Regions from separate parts of the Streptomyces sp. NPDC091280 genome, predicted to be linked through region 2. Evidence: riboswitches for the same ligand, from Rfam matches in the RefSeq annotation. Region 2 holds a riboswitch; each other region holds the start of a gene.
The links. Region 2 has a riboswitch for S-adenosylmethionine ahead of ACIQPR_RS22420 (ABC transporter substrate-binding protein). Riboswitches for the same ligand answer to the same signal wherever they lie in the genome.
Positions count from the first base shown of each region.

Region 1 (6,083 bases), on a different contig from region 2:
GGATCCGGGTCAGACCTCACCCCCCACAGGATTGGGGGCGTGCGCCGGAACGCGTCGACCGCGGCCGAATGTATCCGTCCAACTGCCGTCTGCAACAGGTCAATCCGACGAGAATTCCGGGCAGGACCGGTCGGGAATTTACGGAGAATTCGTCCGACTTCAGGGCAAGTCGGGCCCGATAAAGGGCACATAAGGCGCAAAAGAGCCACACACTTTGGCTACTTCTCGTCGCACAAGGAGCCGGTACTCATATGCGTTCGGCATGCGGGATGGAGCGCGTTCCCCAACTGTACCGTGCTCAACCATAGAGAATTGCCCCCTCCGCTTCTCTCGCGGAAGAGGCAATTCGATGAACACTCGGTAATCTACGTTACCGAGGGTAACGATCAACCCCCGGCAACGGCCGGAATGATCGAGACGCCGGCCCCGTCCGGAGTCGCCGTCTCCAGCCCCTGCTCGAACCGCACATCGTCGTCGTTGACGTAGACGTTGACGAACCGGCGCAGCTTGCCCTGGTCGTCCAGGACGCGGGCGGCGATGCCGGTGTGGTTCTTCTCCAGGTCGCCGATGACCTCGGCGAGGGTGGCGCCCTCGGCGGCGACCTCGGCCCTGCCGCCGGTGTAGGTGCGCAGGATGGTGGGGATGCGGACGGTCACGCTCATGCGAGGCCAGCCTCTCGGAAGGAGTCCAGGTTCGGGCGGATGGTCGCGGTGAGGCCGGTGTCGGCGACCGCGTCCAGGGTCTTGAGGCCGTCGCCGGTGTTCAGCACGACCGTGGTGAGCGTCGGGTCCAGCAGGCCGTTGTCGATCAGCTTCTTCGTCACGCCCACGGTCACCCCGCCCGCCGTCTCGGCGAAGATGCCCTCGGTGCGGGCCAGCAGCCTGATCGCCTCGACGATCTGCTCGTCGTCCACGTCCTCCACCGCACCGCCCGTGCGCCGGGCGATGTCGAGGACGTAGGGCCCGTCCGCCGGGTTGCCGATGGCGAGGGACTTGGCGATGGTGTTCGGCTTCTGCGGGCGGACCACGTCGTGCCCGGCCTTGTAGGCCACGGACACCGGCGAGCAGCCCTCCGCCTGGGCGCCGAAGATCTTGTACGGCTTGTCCTCGACGAGCCCCAGCTTGATCAGTTCCTGGAGGCCCTTGTCGATCTTCGTGAGCTGCGAGCCGGAGGCGATCGGCACGACCAGCTGGTCCGGGAGCCGCCAGCCGAGCTGCTCGCAGATCTCGTACGCCAGGGTCTTGGAGCCCTCCGCGTAGTACGGCCGCAGGTTGACGTTGACGAAGCCCCAGCCCTCGCCGGCCGGGTCGCCGATCAGCTCGGAGCAGAAGCGGTTCACGTCGTCGTAGTTGCCCTCGATGCCGACCAGCTCGCCGCCGTAGACCGCGGCCATGACGACCTTGCCCTGCTCCAGGTCGTGCGGGATGAACACGCAGGAGCGGAAGCCGGCCCGGGCGGCGGCGGCGCCGACGGCGCCCGCGAGGTTGCCGGTGGAGGAGCAGGAGAGGGTGGTGAAGTCGAAGGCGCGGGCCGCCTCGATGGCCTGCGCGACGACACGGTCCTTGAAGGAGTGGGTCGGGTTGCCGGAGTCGTCCTTGACGAACAGCTTGCCGGCGTCGACGCCCAGTGCGCGGGCGAGGTTGTCGGCCTGGACGAGCTTGGTCCAGCCGGGGTTGATGTTCGGCTTGGTCGCCACGTCGGCGGGGACGGGCAGGAGGGACGCGTAGCGCCAGATGTTCGCGGGGCCCGCTTCGATCCGCTTGCGGAGCTCTTCGGTGTCGTAGCCCGAGAAGTCGTAGGCGATCTCCAGCGGGCCGAAACACTCCTCGCAGGCGAAGACCGGGCCGAGCGGGACGCGGTGGCCGCATTCGCGGCAGGAGAGCGCGGTGGCGGGGCCGAGATCGACGGCGTTCGCGGAGCCGGTGTCAGTGTTCGCGGTGTTCGTGGTGCTTGCGACAGTCTGCGCAGCCATGGAGGCGAGGCCCTTTCCTCATCTTCCTCACGACGCGTTTCGCCGTGAGACGGATTTGGCACCTTCCCGAGCCGGGAGCCTCGGCACATGTACGTGTACATGCGACAAGACCGGCTGGAGGGTTGCCGGGGCTTCAACGGGCCGTATCCCTCTGCCCCTCTGGATGAGCGGTGTTCAGTTGTGTATGCAATTGTCTCGCCGACGGCCTCGGACATGTAATGGTCATCAGCGTTGTTCAAGACTGTAACCGAAGGCCAGGACAGTTGAGTGAGCCGTCCGAACCGCGAGATGGAACGCAGAGGAGCCGCGCAACGTGCTGAAGGAAGTCGAGCACTGGCTGAGCACCCGCTCCTGGTCCCTGACCGACCGGCCGCTCCACAAGATCCTGGCCGCGAAGCACCGCACGGGCCAGTCGGTCTCCGTCGTGCTGCCCGCGCTGAACGAGGAGGCGACGGTCGGCGAGATCGTCGCCGTCATCCGGCACGACCTCATGCAGCAGGTCCCCCTCGTCGACGAGATCGTCGTCGTCGACTCCGGGTCCACCGACCGCACCTCCGAGGTGGCCGCCGCGGCGGGCGCCCGGGTGGTGCACCGCGACGACATCCTGCCCCGCATCCCCGCCGTGCCCGGCAAGGGCGAGGTGCTGTGGCGCTCCCTGCTGGTGACGAGCGGGGACATCGTCTGCTTCGTCGACGCGGACCTGAAGGAGTTCTCCTCCGACTTCGTCACCGGCATCGTGGGCCCGCTGCTCACCGACCCGGGCGTCGACCTCGTCAAGGCGATGTACGACCGCCCGCTCGCCGGCGCGGCCGGACAGGGCGGCCGGGTCACCGAGCTGATGGCCCGCCCGCTGCTGAACATGCACTGGCCCCAACTGGCCGGATTCGTCCAGCCGTTGGGCGGTGAGTACGCGGCCCGCCGCTCGCTGCTGGAGCAGCTGCCGTTCCCCGTCGGCTACGGCGTAGAACTGGGCATGCTCGTCGACGCGCTGCACCTGGTGGGCCTGGACGCGCTCGCGCAGGTCGACGTCGGTGTGCGCAAGCACCGGCACCAGGACGGGCAGGCGCTGGGGCGGATGGCCGCGCAGATCTACCGCACGGCCCAGCTCCGGCTGGCCCGCGGGCATCTCGTCCGGCCCTCCCTGACCCAGTTCGAGCGGGGTCCGGACGGTTTCGAGCCGCGCACGTACTCCGTGGACACGGAGGAACGGCCGCCGATGGCGGACATCGCCGAGTACCAGTCCCGCAAGGTGGCGTAACCCGCCCCGTCCGCACGTTTGAGCGTTTCCGGGCCGGGCTAGGTTGTGCCGTATGGCTTCTACGTCAGCTACGTCAGCTACGTCGGCCGCGAAGGCCCAGGTGCTCGTCGCGTCCAACCGCGGCCCGGTCTCCTACGAGGTCGGCGACGACGGTGCGCTGCGCGCCAGGCGCGGCGGCGGCGGGCTGGTGTCCGGGCTGTCGGCGATCGGCCCGGACGCGGACGCCCTGTGGGTGTGCTCGGCGCTGTCCGACGGCGACCGCGAGGCGGTACGGCGCGCGGTCGGCGAGGACGGCGTACGGATGCTGGACATCCCCGCGGACGTGCACAGCGACGCGTACAACGGCATCGCCAACTCCGTGCTGTGGTTCGTCCACCACATGCTCTACCAGACCCCGCTGGAGCCGGTCTTCGACGCGGAGTTCCGGCGCCAGTGGGCGTCGTACGAGACGTACAACCGGGCGTTCGCGACGGCGCTGGCGGAGGAGGCCGCCGAGGGGGCAGCGGTGCTGGTGCAGGACTACCACCTGTGCCTGGTGCCGGGGATGCTGCGGGAACTGCGGCCGGATCTGCGGATCGGCCACTTCTCGCACACGCCGTGGGCGCCGGTGGAGTACTTCGGGATGCTGCCCGACGACATCCAGGTACGGCTCATGGAGGGCCTGCTCGGCGCGGACCGGGTGGGATTCCTGACCTGGCCGTGGGCGACGGCGTTCCAGAACTGCGTGCAGGGGCTCGATCCCTACCGGTGGCTCCCCTTGTGGCCGACGGGTTCTCCCCGGGCGGTCGAGCATGTGCGGCGCGATCCGGACACCGGGCGCGAGCGGATCACCCGGAAGACGTTCATCGGCGTCCACAGCCTCGGTGCCGACGCCGACTTCCTGCGCGTCCGCTCGCACGAGCCGGACGTCGAGGAGCGGATGGCCGCGCTGCGCGAGGAGATCGGCGAGGGCCGCAGGACGATCGTCCGGGTGGACCGGACCGAGCTGTCGAAGAACATCGTGCGCGGCCTGCTGGCGTACCGGCAACTGCTCGACGACCACCCCGAGTGGCGGGAACGGGTCGTGCACGTGGCCTTCGCCTACCCGTCCCGGCAGGACCTCGCCGTGTACCGGGACTACACGGCCGAGGTGCGACGGCTCGCGAAGGAGATCAACTCCCTTTACGGGAAGCCTGGTTGGACCCCGGTCGTCCTGCACGTCAAGGACGACTTCGCCCGCTCCCTGGCCGCGTACCGCCTCGCCGACGTCGTCCTCGTCAATCCCATCCGCGACGGTATGAACCTGGTCGCCAAGGAGGTCCCGGTCGTCTCCGACGAGGGCTGCGCGCTGGTCCTGTCCCGCGAGGCGGGCGCCTTCCAGGAACTCGGCAAGGACGCGATCCCCGTCAACCCGTACGACGTCGTCGCCACGGCCGACGCCCTCCACGAGGCCCTGACGATGCCGGACGAGGAACGCGCCGGGCGGACGAAGCGGCTGGCCGCGGCGGCCACGGCGCTGCCGCCGGCCCAGTGGTTCCTGGACCAGCTGAACGCCCTGCGGGATCAGCCGAGTTGAGCCGCGAGCGCGGACAGCAGGGCCACGACTCCCGCCGCGCCGTCCACCACCAGGTCCGCGCGTTCGCGTAGTTCCGCGACCTCGTCGTTGCCGCTGCACACCAGCAGGCCGGGGACGCCGTCGGAGCGGAGCTTCTCCACCGCGGCGAAGGCGGGCAGGTCGCCCAGGTCGTCGCCCGCGTAAAGGACGGACTCGGCGCCGGTCTCGCGCAGGTACTCGGTGAGCGCCACGCCCTTGTCCATGCCGGGCGGGCGCAACTCCAGGACCATACGGCCCGGTTCGACGATCAGGCCGTGGCGGGCGGCGAAGTCGGTGAGGGGGCCGCGCAGCGCCTCGAACGCGGCCTGGGGGTCGTCGGCGCGGCGGGTGTGGACGGCGAGGGCGCGGCCCTTCTCCTCGATCCAGGTGCCCTGCCAGGCGCCGATACGGTCCAGGAAGCCCGGGAGTTCGGCGCGGACCGCGGCGACGCCGGGGTGCGGGGCGGGGGCGCTGACCGTGGCACTCACCGCGTCCCAGCGCTCCGTGCCGTAGTGGCCGAGGACGACCAGGTGTTCCAGGCCGGGTACGCCCGCGAAGCCGCCGTTGCGGACCGCCACTCCGGCCGGGCGGCCGGTGACCACGGCGACGGCGGCGACCTTCGGCGCGAGGGCGGCCAGCGCGGGCACCGCGCCCGGGTGCGCGCGGGCCTGCTCGGGGTCGGCGACGATCGGGGCGAGCGTGCCGTCGAAGTCGAGCCCGACCACCGCGGCGGCCGGTTTCGCCAGGATCGCTTCGAGGCCCTCGCGTCCGGCGCGGGTGACGGGGGTCGGCAGTGCGGGCGGGGGAGCTGCGGGGTCGTGGTGTCCGGTGGAGTCCTCAGGGCTGCCCATGCCTCGACCCTATCCGGGCCGGGCCGACCGCACCCCTCGCCCGGTCGGCCAGGGGTCTGCCGTCGGCCGGGTCCTCACCGCTCCGAGCGCCGTGTCTCACGGACCCGTCTCAGCCGGTTCACCGTCACCGGGTCGTGGGCTAGCGCCCGCTCGTCGTCCAGCAGGGCGTTGAGCAGCTGGTAGTAGCGCACGGGGGCCAGGCCCAGTTCCTCGCGTATCGCGCGCTCCTTCGCGCCGGGGCCCGGGAAGCCGCGGCGCTCCAGCGCGAGGATGTCCTGTTCCCTCCGGTGCAGGGGAGGGAGACGCGAGGGGCGGTCCTTGTCCATGTTCCGCACGGTAGCGCCCGCCACTGACAACGGCCCCGCCTCCCTCTGACCGGTCCCCTGCTTCCCGTTGCTTCCCGCTACTTCCCGCTCTCCGCGAGCGTGG
Region 1 is NZ_JBIVUZ010000001.1:1,236,045-1,242,127, forward strand. It holds gene ACIQPR_RS05720 (MoaD/ThiS family protein) at 387-662, opposite strand; gene thrC (threonine synthase) at 659-1,972, opposite strand; SAM riboswitch class I at 1,988-2,142, opposite strand; gene ACIQPR_RS05730 (glucosyl-3-phosphoglycerate synthase) at 2,286-3,230, shown strand; gene ACIQPR_RS05735 (trehalose-6-phosphate synthase) at 3,283-4,785, shown strand; gene otsB (trehalose-phosphatase) at 4,773-5,654, opposite strand; gene ACIQPR_RS05745 (DUF3263 domain-containing protein) at 5,729-5,980, opposite strand; gene ACIQPR_RS05750 (extracellular solute-binding protein) at 6,058-6,083, opposite strand, start outside.
Region 1: another riboswitch for S-adenosylmethionine. It lies ahead of thrC (threonine synthase); the one in region 2 lies ahead of ACIQPR_RS22420 (ABC transporter substrate-binding protein).

Region 2 (6,083 bases):
CTCGCCGGGTGCGTTCTTCCTGCTGCCCTGCGCGTAGTTCTCGGCGTTGCCCGCGTAGAGGGCGCCGACCGATTCCAGCAGCACCTTGAACGGCTCCGACAGGTCGTCGTAGGCGGCCTGGAGGTCCGCCCACAGGGTGTGGCCGCCGAGTTCGGGCACGACCTCGTAGGTGAGGGACTCGATCGCGAAGACGGGCTCGCGCCAGAGCCCGCCGATGTGCCAGGTGCTGGCCTTGCCCGTGTGCTTGACGTCGTACGGATACACAAGCGGGTTGTCCGGGTGCTTCAGCGCGGTGGGGTGGTCGAAGGGCCGGGCGAACAGGCCTACGGCGGCGACCTGCTGATCGGGCGTCAGATGCTGACCGCGGAAGACGAGGACCTTGTGGTCGCGGAAGGCCCGGCGCAGTTCCTCGGCGGTGCTCTCGTCGACGGGCGCGGTCAGGTCGACGCCGGCGACTTCGGCGCCGAAGCGGGGCCCTGCCCTGAGGATGTCGAGACGGGCGGCGGTGGTCATGGCGTTCTCCTCTGCGGCGACTGCTGTGCGGCTGGTGGGCGTGCGGCTGGTCGGGGCCGTCCGCCGGTCCTCGGCACCGGTGCGCGTGGAGCCGCGAAAGCGGCGCGAGTCGACGTGCCCGGTCACCACCCGTGGGTCGTCGGGCAGCGCGAAGAGGGAGCGGACGGCGCTCGGCGTCTCCTCGCACAGCGACTCAACGGCCGTACGGGGGTTACCGGTTGCGAGGGAGCGAAGGGGTGCGGGGAAGGGGCCGTGGAACGGCGATCAGCAACAGACCTCGTCGAACTGGTCGGCGCGGCGGCTCACCCAGAACGGGTCGAGCAGCACCGTGTGTGCCTGGCCAGTTGTGTCCATGGCCGGATCAAAGCACACCCGGAAAGGTGCGTCCACCACGCGTCCGAGCGGTGGGACGACCGGGGGCGTCGACCGCTGCGGTGACCGCACCCTCCCGGAACCACCGCTCAGGCCCCGCGGTCGGACACGTCGTCGGTGAGTCGGGCGATGGTGTCCGCGATCAGCGCCACCCGGTCGGCCAGGTCACCGGCCGGTACCTCCACGAGGTCGTAGCCGAACCGCCGATAGCTCTCTTCGTGGACGCGCTCGAACACGAGGGACTCCTCGAAGCTGATCCGGCGGGCGGCCGTGGGCTCGCAGAATCCGAGGTTGCGGACGAAGAAGACCTGCGGTTCATAGATCCGGTCACGGGTGACCCGGTCGATCTCGGCGAGCAGCGCGGCCGGCGCGGGGCGGCCGAGGTAGGTACTGAGGGCGTGTGTGCACACCGGAGACCTGTCGTAGACCTGCCGGGTCACGCCCTCCGTCACGGACGTCACCTGTCGCAGACGCTGCAGATCGACCACCTTCCGGACGAAGCCCTGCCGGGTCCAGGGCTCGGCGTCTCCCCCGGCCTGCTCGTGGGCGATGACCGCGGTGGCGGCCTCCTCGACGACGTCGAATCCGTCCGCGCGCAGCCGGCGCAGGATCGTGGTCTTTCCGGCACCGGGCGCGCCGGTGAGGATGTAGCGCTTCATGGTGGGTCCTCTGGTGGCCGTGAACCGGCAGGCGGCAGACGGCAGTTCGGGAAGAGGGAGCGATCGACTCAGTGCCGTGGGGGCAGGGCGGGGAGAGCCTCGTCCGCGACCGCGCGACGGCAGGTTCAGAAGTTTCCCCGACGCCGGACCTCTGCCCCGGCATTGACGCACAGCGAGACGACTCCCTACGATCTCCAGTGGCATCGAGTGTCAGCAACAAGCCCTGGCTGGCTGACCGGCAACCCTCCGACGCGGTGGGGTGCTCCAGGTGAAAGCCCGGCAGAGACACTGACGACTCTGCAAGCGCGCGACCCCGTGACCGGGGTCCCGGACATGGAGGACGGCGTGCCCGACAGCTACGACCTGAGTGCCTCCTGTCCCGACGCCGTGGTTTTCTCCCGGCTCTCCCGTCGGCGCCACATCGACCTGAAGCGCTGCGCCGGCTGTCTCTGTCACAGCTGACCAGGTCCGGCCGCAGAGCCTGACATCCGTCACCGCTGTTTCTCCGGCACAGCCCCGTTTCCCCCTTCACCTTCCCTTCTTCGACGAGTCGACATGCGCGCGGGCGCGTCCCGTGCCGGCCGGCACGTCCTCCCCGCCCCACCGGATCCACCCCGCCGGGGTCGATACCGTCCGCGCGCCCCGCCACGTTCCGCACAGGTCCGTGTGCACGGGGTGACACGAGTAGGAGCACCTCTCCCGTGACAGCACATCCGGTCTCCCGAACCACCCGACGGGCGGCTACGGCCGCTCTCGTGACCACCAGTTTCCTGCTGACCGCCTGCGGATCGGGGGGCGGTGGCGCCGGCGACACCGGCGGCCGGGCCACGTCCGGTGGGACGCTGACCTTCGCGGTGGGCTCCGACGCCGGTTGCGTGGACCCGCAGCAGGTGGCCAGCAACGACACCATCTACTCGGTGCGGCAGATCGTCGACTCGCTGACCGACCAAAACCCCCAGACCGGCAAGATCGTGCCGTGGCTGGCGAAGAGCTGGGACATCAGCTCCGACGCGACGACGTTCACGTTCCATCTCAGATCGGGTGTCACCTTCAGCGACGGGTCCAAGCTGACCGCGCAGGTGGTCAAGGACAACTTCGACGCGGTGCCGAAGCTCGGCGCGCTGGGCACCCTCGCCGAGGGCTATCTGAGCGGCCTCAAGAGCACCACCGTGGTCGACCCGCTCACCGTGAAGGTGACCTTCCAGCAGCCCAACGCCCAGTTCCTGCAAGCCACTTCGACACACTCGCTGGGCATCGAGTCGTCGGCGAGCGTGCAGCGGAGCCCGCAGGAGAAGTGCAGCAAGGGCGTGGTCGGCTCCGGGCCCTTCGTGCTGAAGCAGTATGTGCAGAACCAGTCGATCACGCTCGCCAAGCGCACCGGATACGCGTGGGGTTCCTCGCTGTGGCGCAAGAGCGGGGAGGCCTACCTCGACAAGGTGGTCTTCAAGGTCGTGCCCGAGGCGGGAGTACGGGCCGGCAGTCTCCAGTCGGGGCAGGTCGACGCGATCAGCAGCGTCGGCAAGGCCAACGAGGCGGCGCTCAAGGGCGGTCAGGTCACCCTCCAGCGGCGGGCCAATCCGGGCGTGGTGTTCGGGCTGGCGCTCAACAACTCGCGGCCGGTCCTGAAGGACGCGCGGGTGCGCCAGGCCATCGGGTTCGCCATCGACCGCAAGCAGATCGCCGACGCGGTGTTCCCGACCGGGACCCAGCCCGCGACCAGCGTCCTGGCGCACACCACACCCGACTACACGGACCTGTCCTCGGACCTGACGACCGACGCGGCCAAGGCGAAGTCCCTGCTGGACGCGGCCGGTTGGAAGACCGGCAGCGACGGCGTCCGGACGAAGGACGGCAAGAAGCTGAGCCTCACCGTCGACTGGATCCCCAACTCGGCCACGAACCAGCCCGCGTTGGAGCTGATCCAGCAGCAACTGAAGGCCGTCGGCATCGGTCTGACGCTCAAGCAGCTCCAGGTCACCCAGCTCGCCCCGACCCTCCAGTCCGGCGACTTCGACGTGGCGTGGAGCAACATCACCCGCGCCGACCCCGACATCCTGCGCAGCTCCTTCTCCACCAAGCTGGCGAACTTCTACCGCCTGCCCGCGAGCCCGCTCGACACGGCGCTGACCGGACAGGCGGCCACCACGGACACCGCGAAGCGCGCCCAACTCGTGCAGCAGGCGCAGGAGTTGCTCGTCAAGAACGCCTACTACGCGCCGGTGGTCGAGCTCCAGACCCAGATCGGCGTGGCGAAGAAGGTGCACGCCCTGAACTTCGACGCCTCCAGCCGGATCCAGCTGCACGACACCTGGATCGGCTGACCCGTGCGCCGCTACGCGATCAAACGGCTCGCCCAGGCGGTCGGCGTGCTGTGGGCCGCCTACACGGTGTCCTTCCTGGTCCTCGACTTCCTGCCGGGCGATCCGGTCACGGCGATGGCGAGTGCCGGAATGGACTCCGGGACGGTCGACCCGGCCCAACTGGCGGCGCTGCGCCACGAGTACGGCTTCGACAAGCCGGTCCTGGCGCAGTACGCCGACTACCTCGGCCGGGCGGTGCGCGGGGACTTCGGGAACTCCGTCTCCACGGGCCGGCCGGTGTCCTCGACACTGGCCGACGCCCTGCCGCAGACCCTCCAGCTGACCGGCGCCGCGCTGCTCCTCGCCGTGCTGCTCGGCGGCGGCCTGGCGGTGGTCGCGACCTACACCTCGCGTCGGTGGCTGCGCCAACTGCTGCTGTCCCTGCCGCCGTTGGGGGTGTCGGTCCCGACGTTCTGGGTGGGGCTGCTGCTCGTCGAGTCGTTCTCCTTCCGCCTGCACTGGTTCCCCGCGTTCGGCAACGACGGGCTGCGGGGGCTGATCCTGCCGGCCCTGACGCTGGCGATCCCGACCGGCGCGCAGGTGGCACAGGTCCTGGCCAAGAGCCTGCTCACCGCGCTGGACCAGGCCTATGTGGAGACCGCCCGGGCCAAGGGCGCCGGGCGGTGGCGCGTCCATCTGCGGCACGCCCTGCGCAACGCGTCCCTGCCCGCGCTCACCGTGGTCGGCCTGCTGGTCGGGCAGTTGATCGCCGGTTCGGTGGTCGTCGAGACGGTGTTCTCGCGCGACGGCCTCGGCCGGGTGACGGCCGCCGCGGTCACGGCCCAGGACATCCCGCTGGTGCAGGGCGTGGTGGTGTTCGGCGCGCTGATCTTCGTCCTGACGAACCTGCTCGTCGACCTCGTCTACCCACTGCTCGATCCGCGGATCGTGATGACCTCGGGCCGGAAGGCGGTCACCGTATGAGTCAGGGTCTTGTCGACGACACCGCCGCCGGCACCCCCGCCGATGCCGCGCTCGGCCCCGCGCGGCCGGTCGGGCCAGGGTCCGGGCCGGGACGCCGCGTCGAGGTGCGCCGGGTCCTGCGGTTCCTGGTGCGCCGTCCCGGTCTGCTGCTCTCCGTCCTCGTCCTGGTCCTGGTCGTGCTGGCCTCGTTCCGGCCCGGCCTGTTCACCTCCCGGGACCCGCTGGCGGGGATACCCTCGCAGAACTTCCGGGGCCCGAGCGGCGCGCACTGGTTCGGCACCGACGAACTCGGCCGCGATGTGTTCTCCCGGGTCGTCCACGGCGCCCAACTCTCCCTCAAGGCAACCCTCATCGCGGTCGCGGTCGCCTTCGTCGTCGGCAGCCTGATCGGGCTGGTCGCCGGCTTCGTGGGCCGCTGGGTCGACGACGTACTGATGCGCTTCGTCGACGTGCTCCTCTCCATCCCGGCACTGTTCCTCTCCCTGGCCCTGGTCACCGCGCTCGGCTACGGCACGGTCAAGGTGGCGGTCGCCGTCGGTGTCGCCAGCGTGGCGGGTTTCGCGCGGGTGACCCGGGCGGAGGTGCTGCGGGTACGGCAGGCGGTCTTCGTCGAGGCCTCGCGCTCGTGCGGGGCACGCTGGTACTCGGTGCTCGGCCGGCACGTCCTGCCCAACGCGGCCGGTCCGGTGATCGTCCTGGCCACCCTCGACTTCGGCTCCTCGATCCTCGCCGTGTCGGCCCTGAGCTTCCTCGGCTACGGCGCCCCGCCACCGGCACCGGAATGGGGCACGCTGATCTCGGACGGCCGCAACTACCTCGCCAACGCCTGGTGGTTGACGGCGCTGCCCGGCCTCGCCATCGCGGCGACCGTGCTGGCCACCAACCGCGTCGCACGCGCGCTGGACGGCGAATGGTCCCGGCAGTCATGACCGGTCACCCGCCGAACACACCTGGAACGGATGAGGACTTGAGCACGACACCGAGCACCGACCCGGACCCCGGCGCGGGCGCGGACGCCGCGCTGGAGATACGCGGCCTGTCCGTGTCGTACCGCACCCGCGGCGGCACCGTACCGGCCGTGCGGGACGTCGATCTCGACGTGCGTCCGGGCGAGGTGACCGCGGTGGTCGGCGAGTCCGGCTCCGGAAAGAGCACCACCGCGCATGCCATCACCCGGCTCCTGGCGGCCAACGCCACGATCGACGCGGGCACGATCCGCTTCGGCCGGCACGACCTCACCACGCTGAGCGAGGCG
Region 2 is NZ_JBIVUZ010000007.1:269,599-275,681, forward strand. It holds gene ACIQPR_RS22410 (TauD/TfdA dioxygenase family protein) at 1-513, opposite strand, end outside; gene ACIQPR_RS22415 (AAA family ATPase) at 975-1,544, opposite strand; SAM riboswitch class IV at 1,744-1,856, shown strand; gene ACIQPR_RS22420 (ABC transporter substrate-binding protein) at 2,246-3,865, shown strand; gene ACIQPR_RS22425 (ABC transporter permease) at 3,869-4,828, shown strand; gene ACIQPR_RS22430 (ABC transporter permease) at 4,825-5,757, shown strand; gene ACIQPR_RS22435 (dipeptide ABC transporter ATP-binding protein) at 5,739-6,083, shown strand, end outside.

Region 3 (6,083 bases), on a different contig from region 2:
GGCCTGCGGCAGCGCGAGCAACTGGTCGAGGATCGCCGGGTCGTGCTCGGACAGCGCCCGCGCCGCGATGTCCTTCGGGGTCATTCGTCCCGGTTCGACCGCGTCCACGGTCTCGGCGGGCCGTACCGAGACGGGCGGCAGGGCCAGTTCCCGGCGCAGCCCCTGGGCCGCGTCCAGCACGGTGTCGAGCAGCAGCCGTACCCGCATGTCCTCGACGCTGCGTCCCTCCCGGGCCGCCTTGCGGGTGGCCTCCAGGGCCGCCTCCGCCTCGGCCAGCCGGGCCTTGAGCCGCCGGGTCTCGGCCTCGCCCGCGGACACCTGGGCCTGGCCCTCGGCGCGCGACGCGTCCGTCTCGGCGCGCAGCTTGCGCAGGGCGGCCTCACCGCGCTTGACATCACTGAGGGCGGAGCGCAGCTTGCGGTGCAGCGACTCCGCTTCCTTCTTCGCCGCGTCCAGTTCGGTGCGCAGCCGCTCGGTCTCGGTCCGGGTGGCGTCCCGCGCCTGCGCCAACTCCTCGCGCAGCCGGTCCAGTTCGGCCCGGTTCTCCTCGTCGGCGCGCTCGGCGTCGGCGCGCAGCGCCTCCTCGCCGGCGGCGGTCACCAGCTTCACCCAGCCGGTGGGGCGCAGCACATAGGCCGCGGCCGCCACATCGAGCGGGTCCGCGGCCGGGGGCGGCGCGCCGGAGTCGAGCGCCCCGGTGAGTTCCGGCTGCGCCTCTCTCAGCTTCTCCCCGATCCGCTGCCGGAACAGCGGGTCGGTCTCCAGCGCGGAGGCCATGGCGTTGCCGGCGAACTTGGCGCGCCGGTTGGGTGCGAAGCGGGCGTACTGGCGCAGCTGTGCGGGCAGTTCGGCGACGGTGAGCCCGCCGAACCCGTCGGAGACGATCTGCACGACCCTTCTCCGCACCCCGTCGGGCAGCGGACGGTCGAGCACCTCGGCGGCGCCGTCGCCCGGCCCCCCGCCTGAGTTCTCCACCATCCCTCACACCCCAATACCTGTGCGGGGCCACTCCCTCTCAGGAGCCGGCGCCCGGCCTGTCCACGAGTTCCACCTGGTCCACGGCATTGCACCAGCGGCAGCGCACCGATTCGATGGTCTCACTGACCACCTCGCGCTCCTCCACCTTCGGCTCACCCGCCAGGTCCAGGTGGAGGTACTCCACGACCTTCGACGAACGCGTCACGTCGAAGCGCGTGAGGTTGCCGCAGAGGGTGCAGCGCCACCGCGTCGAGGCGGTCGGCAGGGGTACCGTCATCGTGGCTGTCCGCTTCCTTCTTGTTCCAGTTTCCGTGATCGCCGGTCTGCCCGGCGAGTGTGGCTCGTAACCCTACGGCCTGGCGGGTACTCGCCGCTCGGCCGTCCACAGCGGCGAGGCACGCTGACCCGGTACGTCCCGTTACGCCATGCTCTGTGTCCATGATCAGCAACTGGGCGACCGCGTCCGTCAGAGCCCTCCGGAACACCTCCGCACCGATGACGTACACCCTGATCGCCCTGTGCTGCCTGATCTTCGTCCTCGGCCCGTCCTCGGGCTTCGTCCCGTCCTACGGCACCGGGGACGCGCTGCTCGTGGCGCAGCGGACGTACTTCCGCCACTGGGGCGTGGTACCGGCCGACCTGTTCGCCGCCCCCGCCCGCGAGGCCCTGACCCCGGTCACCGCCCTCTTCGTCCACGGCAGCTGGGTCCACCTCCTCGGCAACATGCTCTTCCTCTACGTCTTCGGAGCGATGACGGAGGAACGGCTCGGCCGGGTCGGGTTCACCCTCTTCTACCTGGTGTGCGGCTATCTCGCGCTGCTGGGGTACGCGGTGGCCAACGCGGACTCCGCGCAGTCGCTGGTCGGCGCGTCCGGGGCGATCTCGGCGGTCCTCGGCGCGTTCCTGTACCTGTTCCCCCGGGCCCGTGTGACGAGCCTCCTGCCCTTCCTCTTCTTTCTGCCGCTGCGGTTCCCCGCGTGGGTGGTGCTGCCGTTCTGGGCGGCCCTGCAATGGCTGGCGGCGGGGCAGGCGGCACAGGGGCCGGGGGTGGCGTACCTCGCCCACCTGGTGGGCTTCACGCTCGGGTTCTGCTACGCGTGGGTGCGATTCGGCCGTGCGACTAGAGTGAGGGCCGCCCCAGCAACGGTCCCCGAGGGAGAGAACCAGCCGTGATCACCGCGATCGTCCTCATCAAGACCAGCGTGGACCGGATTCCGGAGATCGCCGAGTCGATCGCCGCGCTCGAATCCGTGAGCGAGGTCTTCTCCGTCACCGGCACGTACGACTTGATCGCGATGGTGCGGGTACGCCAGCACGAGGATCTGGCCGAGGTCATCCCGGGCCGGATCAGCAAGATCCCGGGGGTGGAGGGGACGGACACGCACGTCGCGTTCCGGACGTACTCGCAGCACGACCTTGAGGCGGCGTTCGCCATCGGGTTGGACTCGTGAGGTTGGGCGCCTAGGGGGGTGGGGGCCCGGATCGTGTGCGGGTGACCGGTTTGTTGTGGCTGGCCGCGCAGTTCCTCGGGCCCCTGGGGGGTTGTCCCTGAAGGCGTTTGCCTCACACCGTCGGGACGCAGCGGCCGTTCTCCGTGCGGTAGTTCCACTTGGCGCCGTCGGTCACCAGTTCCCGCACGGCCGTCACGAAGCGGTCCACGTGCTCGTCCGGGGTGCCCGCGCCGAAGCTGACCCGGATCGCGTTGAGGGACTTCTCGCCCGGGGCCGCCTCCGGGGCACCGCACTCGCCCTGCGTCTGCGGGTCGGTGCCGAGGAGGGTGCGGACCAGGGGGTGGGCGCAGAAGAGGCCGTCGCGGACGCCGATGCCGTACTCGGCGGAGAGGGCGGCGGCGAAGTGGGAGCTGTTCCAGCCCTCGACGACGAAGGAGATGACGCCGACGCGCGGGGCGTCGTCGCCGAAGAGGGAGAGGACCTTCACCGCCGGGATCCCGGCCAGGCCCGCCCGGACCTTCTCGATGAGGTACTGCTCGCGGGCCACCAGCGTGTCGAAGCCCGCCTCCGTGAGTGCCTTGCAGGCCGACGCGATGGAGTAGGCGCCGATGACGTTCGGGGAGCCGGCCTCGTGGCGGGCGGCGCTGTCGTGCCACTCGACGTCCACTCCCCCGCCCTCGCGCCGGGTGACCTTGCGGCTGGCGCCGCCGCCCGCGAGGTAGGGGTCGGCGGCCTGGAGCCAGTCGGCGCGGCCGGCGAGGACGCCGGAGCCGAAGGGGGCGTAGAGCTTGTGGCCGGAGAAGGCGATCCAGTCGACGTCGAGGTCCTGGACGGAGACCGGGTGGTGCGGGGCGAGCTGGGCGGCGTCCAGGACGATCCGGGCGCCGTGGGCGTGCGCGGCGGCGGCGAGTTCGCGGACCGGCCACAGTTCGCCGGTGACGTTCGAGGCGCCGGTGACGCAGACCAGGGCCGGGCCGTAGGGGTCGCGGGCGGCGAGGGCCAGCTCCAGGGTCTCGACGGCCTGGGCCGGGGTGCGCGGGGCGTCGAGGTAGGTGACCCGGGCGTCCTTCCAGGGCAGCAGGGACGCGTGGTGCTCGGTCTCGAAGACGAACACCTGGCAGTCGGCGGGGAGGGCCGCGGCGAGGAGGTTCAGGGAGTCCGTGGTGGAGCGGGTGAAGACCAGCTGGTCCTCGGGACGGCAGTCCAGGAACTCCTCGACCGTCCGCCGGGCGTTCTCGAAGAGGTCCGTGGAGAGCTGCGAGAGGTAGCCGGCGCCGCGGTGGACGCTGCCGTAGTAGGGGGCGTAGGCCGCCACGTCGTCCCAGACGCGCTGGAGGGCGGGGGCACTGGCCGCGTAGTCGAGCGCCGCGTAGGTGACTTCGCCGCCCGTGACGAGCGGGACGGCGACATCCCGGCCGAGAACGGGCAGCGGGGCACAAATGGTCCGGGGGGCGGCCGTGGTGACGACAGACATGGCGAACTCCTGTGAGAGGCAAGGGGGTTCCGCCGTGCGAGCGCGGACGGCTCCAGCACGGAGGAGGTGAAAGGGGGTATGCGGAGGCGGGGCTCGACGCCCTATCGCATTCGCTTGCTCACAGAGGGCTCCCTCGATGACCAGGACCCCTGGTGTCTTTCGAGGGGCCCGCGCTTGCCGAGGACCTCGCTGCCCACGGCCTGGTCTTCACCCGGGGCACCCCGCCACGGACGGAGGGTTGCCGGACAGTCGGCCGGGGCCTCATGACTGTCACTCATGACCTGATCGGAAAACTTACGTGAGGTGATCGCCGCCCCGCAACCCGTGTCCGGATCGCGGGACGACGTCACAGAATCACATCGCGGTATGACAACCGCCGCTGGGCTACGCGTTGGTGGCCGCGGCCCAGCGCTCCAGGGTCCGCTTGGCCGCCCCCGAGTCGATCGACTCGGCGGCCTTCTCCATCCCGGCCCGGATCCGGTCCGCCAGCGGCCCGTCCCCCCGCTCCAGCGCGACCAGGGCAGCCGCCGAGTTCAGGAGTACGGCGTCGCGGACCGGGCCCGGCTCGCCGTCCAGCAGCCGGCGGGCGACGCCCGCGTTGTAGTCGGGGTCGGCGCCGCGCAGGGCCTCGACGGGGACCAGGTCGAGACCGACGTCCCGGGGGTCGAAGGACTCCTCGGTGACCTTGCCGTCGCGGACGGTCCACACCCGGGAGGTGGCGGTGGTGGTCAGCTCGTCGAGACCGTCGTCGCCCCGGAACACCAGCGCGGACGAGCCGCGTTCGGCCAGTACGCCCGCGATGAGCCCGGCCATGCGGGTGTCGAAGCAGCCGATCGCCGACGAGGTGACCTTCGCCGGGTTGGTGAGCGGGCCCAGGAGGTTGAACGCGGTCGGAATGCCCAGCGCTCCCCGGACCGCGCCGACGAACCGCATCGAGGGGTGGAACTTGGCCGCGAAGCAGAAGGTGATCCCGGCCTCCGCCGCCACCCGCGCGACCTGCTCGGTCGGCAGGTCCAGGTTGATACCGAGCTTCTCCAGCACGTCGGAGGAGCCGCTCGCGGAGGACGCGGCGCGGTTGCCGTGCTTGACGACCTGCGCGCCGGTGCCCGCGATCACGATCGCGGACATCGTCGAGATGTTGACCGTCTTGGCCCGGTCGCCGCCCGTACCGACGATGTCGACGGCCGGCCCCGGGATGTGCAGCGGCTTCGCGTGGGCGTACATCGTCTCGACGAGACCGGTGATCTCCTCGACCGTCTCGCCCTTGGCGCGCAGCGCCACCAGGAAGCCCGCGATCTGCGCGTCCGCGGCCTCACCGCTCATGATGCGGTCCATCGCCCACGCCGTGTCGGCGGTGCTCAGATCCTGCCCGGCCAGCAGAGCACTCAGCACGTCGGGCCAGGAACGGGCCGCCGCGGTGTCGCCTCCAGCGGGGGTCACAGCGCTCATAAGGCCGCTCCTGGGTGTCGTAAGAGAGGGGAACTCCCACAAGAGGGAGCACGTGCCCACCCTATCCAGCCGGGAGGACCCCGGAGAGGCGCTGTCCGTACCCCGGACGACGATGCCCGGGTCGGCGTCCGGCGTGCGACCCGGGGAGCGTTGCGGCGGCGCTCGGACCGGCTCGCCGAGTCGTGGAGGACACCGACTATCAGTGGGGAACGACGGACTTGTTCGGCATCCGTCGAATTCGACGCACGCGACCGCAGCATCTCCGGCAGATCCCATTCCGCCGCCGTGCATAAGACCAACATGAATAGATCTGGGCTCACGAATGTTGGCCGACCGGGTTGATCAACTCGATCGAACGTACCCCAGCACTCAACGTGACGCAACCATGTTCAAGCGTCACCGACTCTGGGTATGAGGCCGCGACAGCGGGTGGTCCGTCGTGATCCCACTCACCGTCCCGGACGCCCAAGGGCTCCCTTCCGAATCCGGTGAGCGTGTGCCTAGACTGGCCGGGCTTCACACAAGTCGGCCGTTCGGACGGGGGAAAGTCGAGTGGTGTGCGAGGGACTCTTCAGGGCTTGGAACCGCGCTTTTCGCGTGATGTCGCCCAGAGTCGGAGCCGGGCGATAGCCGACAGGCAGCGCCCCTGGTACGCACGCTTCACTCACCCTTTCATCGCGGCAATTCCCACCAGCTGTGCGCCATGAGCAAAACTTCGCCGGACTAGAGGA
Region 3 is NZ_JBIVUZ010000011.1:12,263-18,345, reverse strand. It holds gene ACIQPR_RS30740 (NYN domain-containing protein) at 1-978, opposite strand, end outside; gene ACIQPR_RS30735 (hypothetical protein) at 1,016-1,255, opposite strand; gene ACIQPR_RS30730 (rhomboid family intramembrane serine protease) at 1,417-2,151, shown strand; gene ACIQPR_RS30725 (Lrp/AsnC family transcriptional regulator) at 2,148-2,429, shown strand; gene ACIQPR_RS30720 (aminotransferase class V-fold PLP-dependent enzyme) at 2,542-3,903, opposite strand; SAM riboswitch class IV at 4,069-4,185, opposite strand; gene trpD (anthranilate phosphoribosyltransferase) at 4,288-5,352, opposite strand.
Region 3: another riboswitch for S-adenosylmethionine. It lies ahead of ACIQPR_RS30720 (aminotransferase class V-fold PLP-dependent enzyme); the one in region 2 lies ahead of ACIQPR_RS22420 (ABC transporter substrate-binding protein).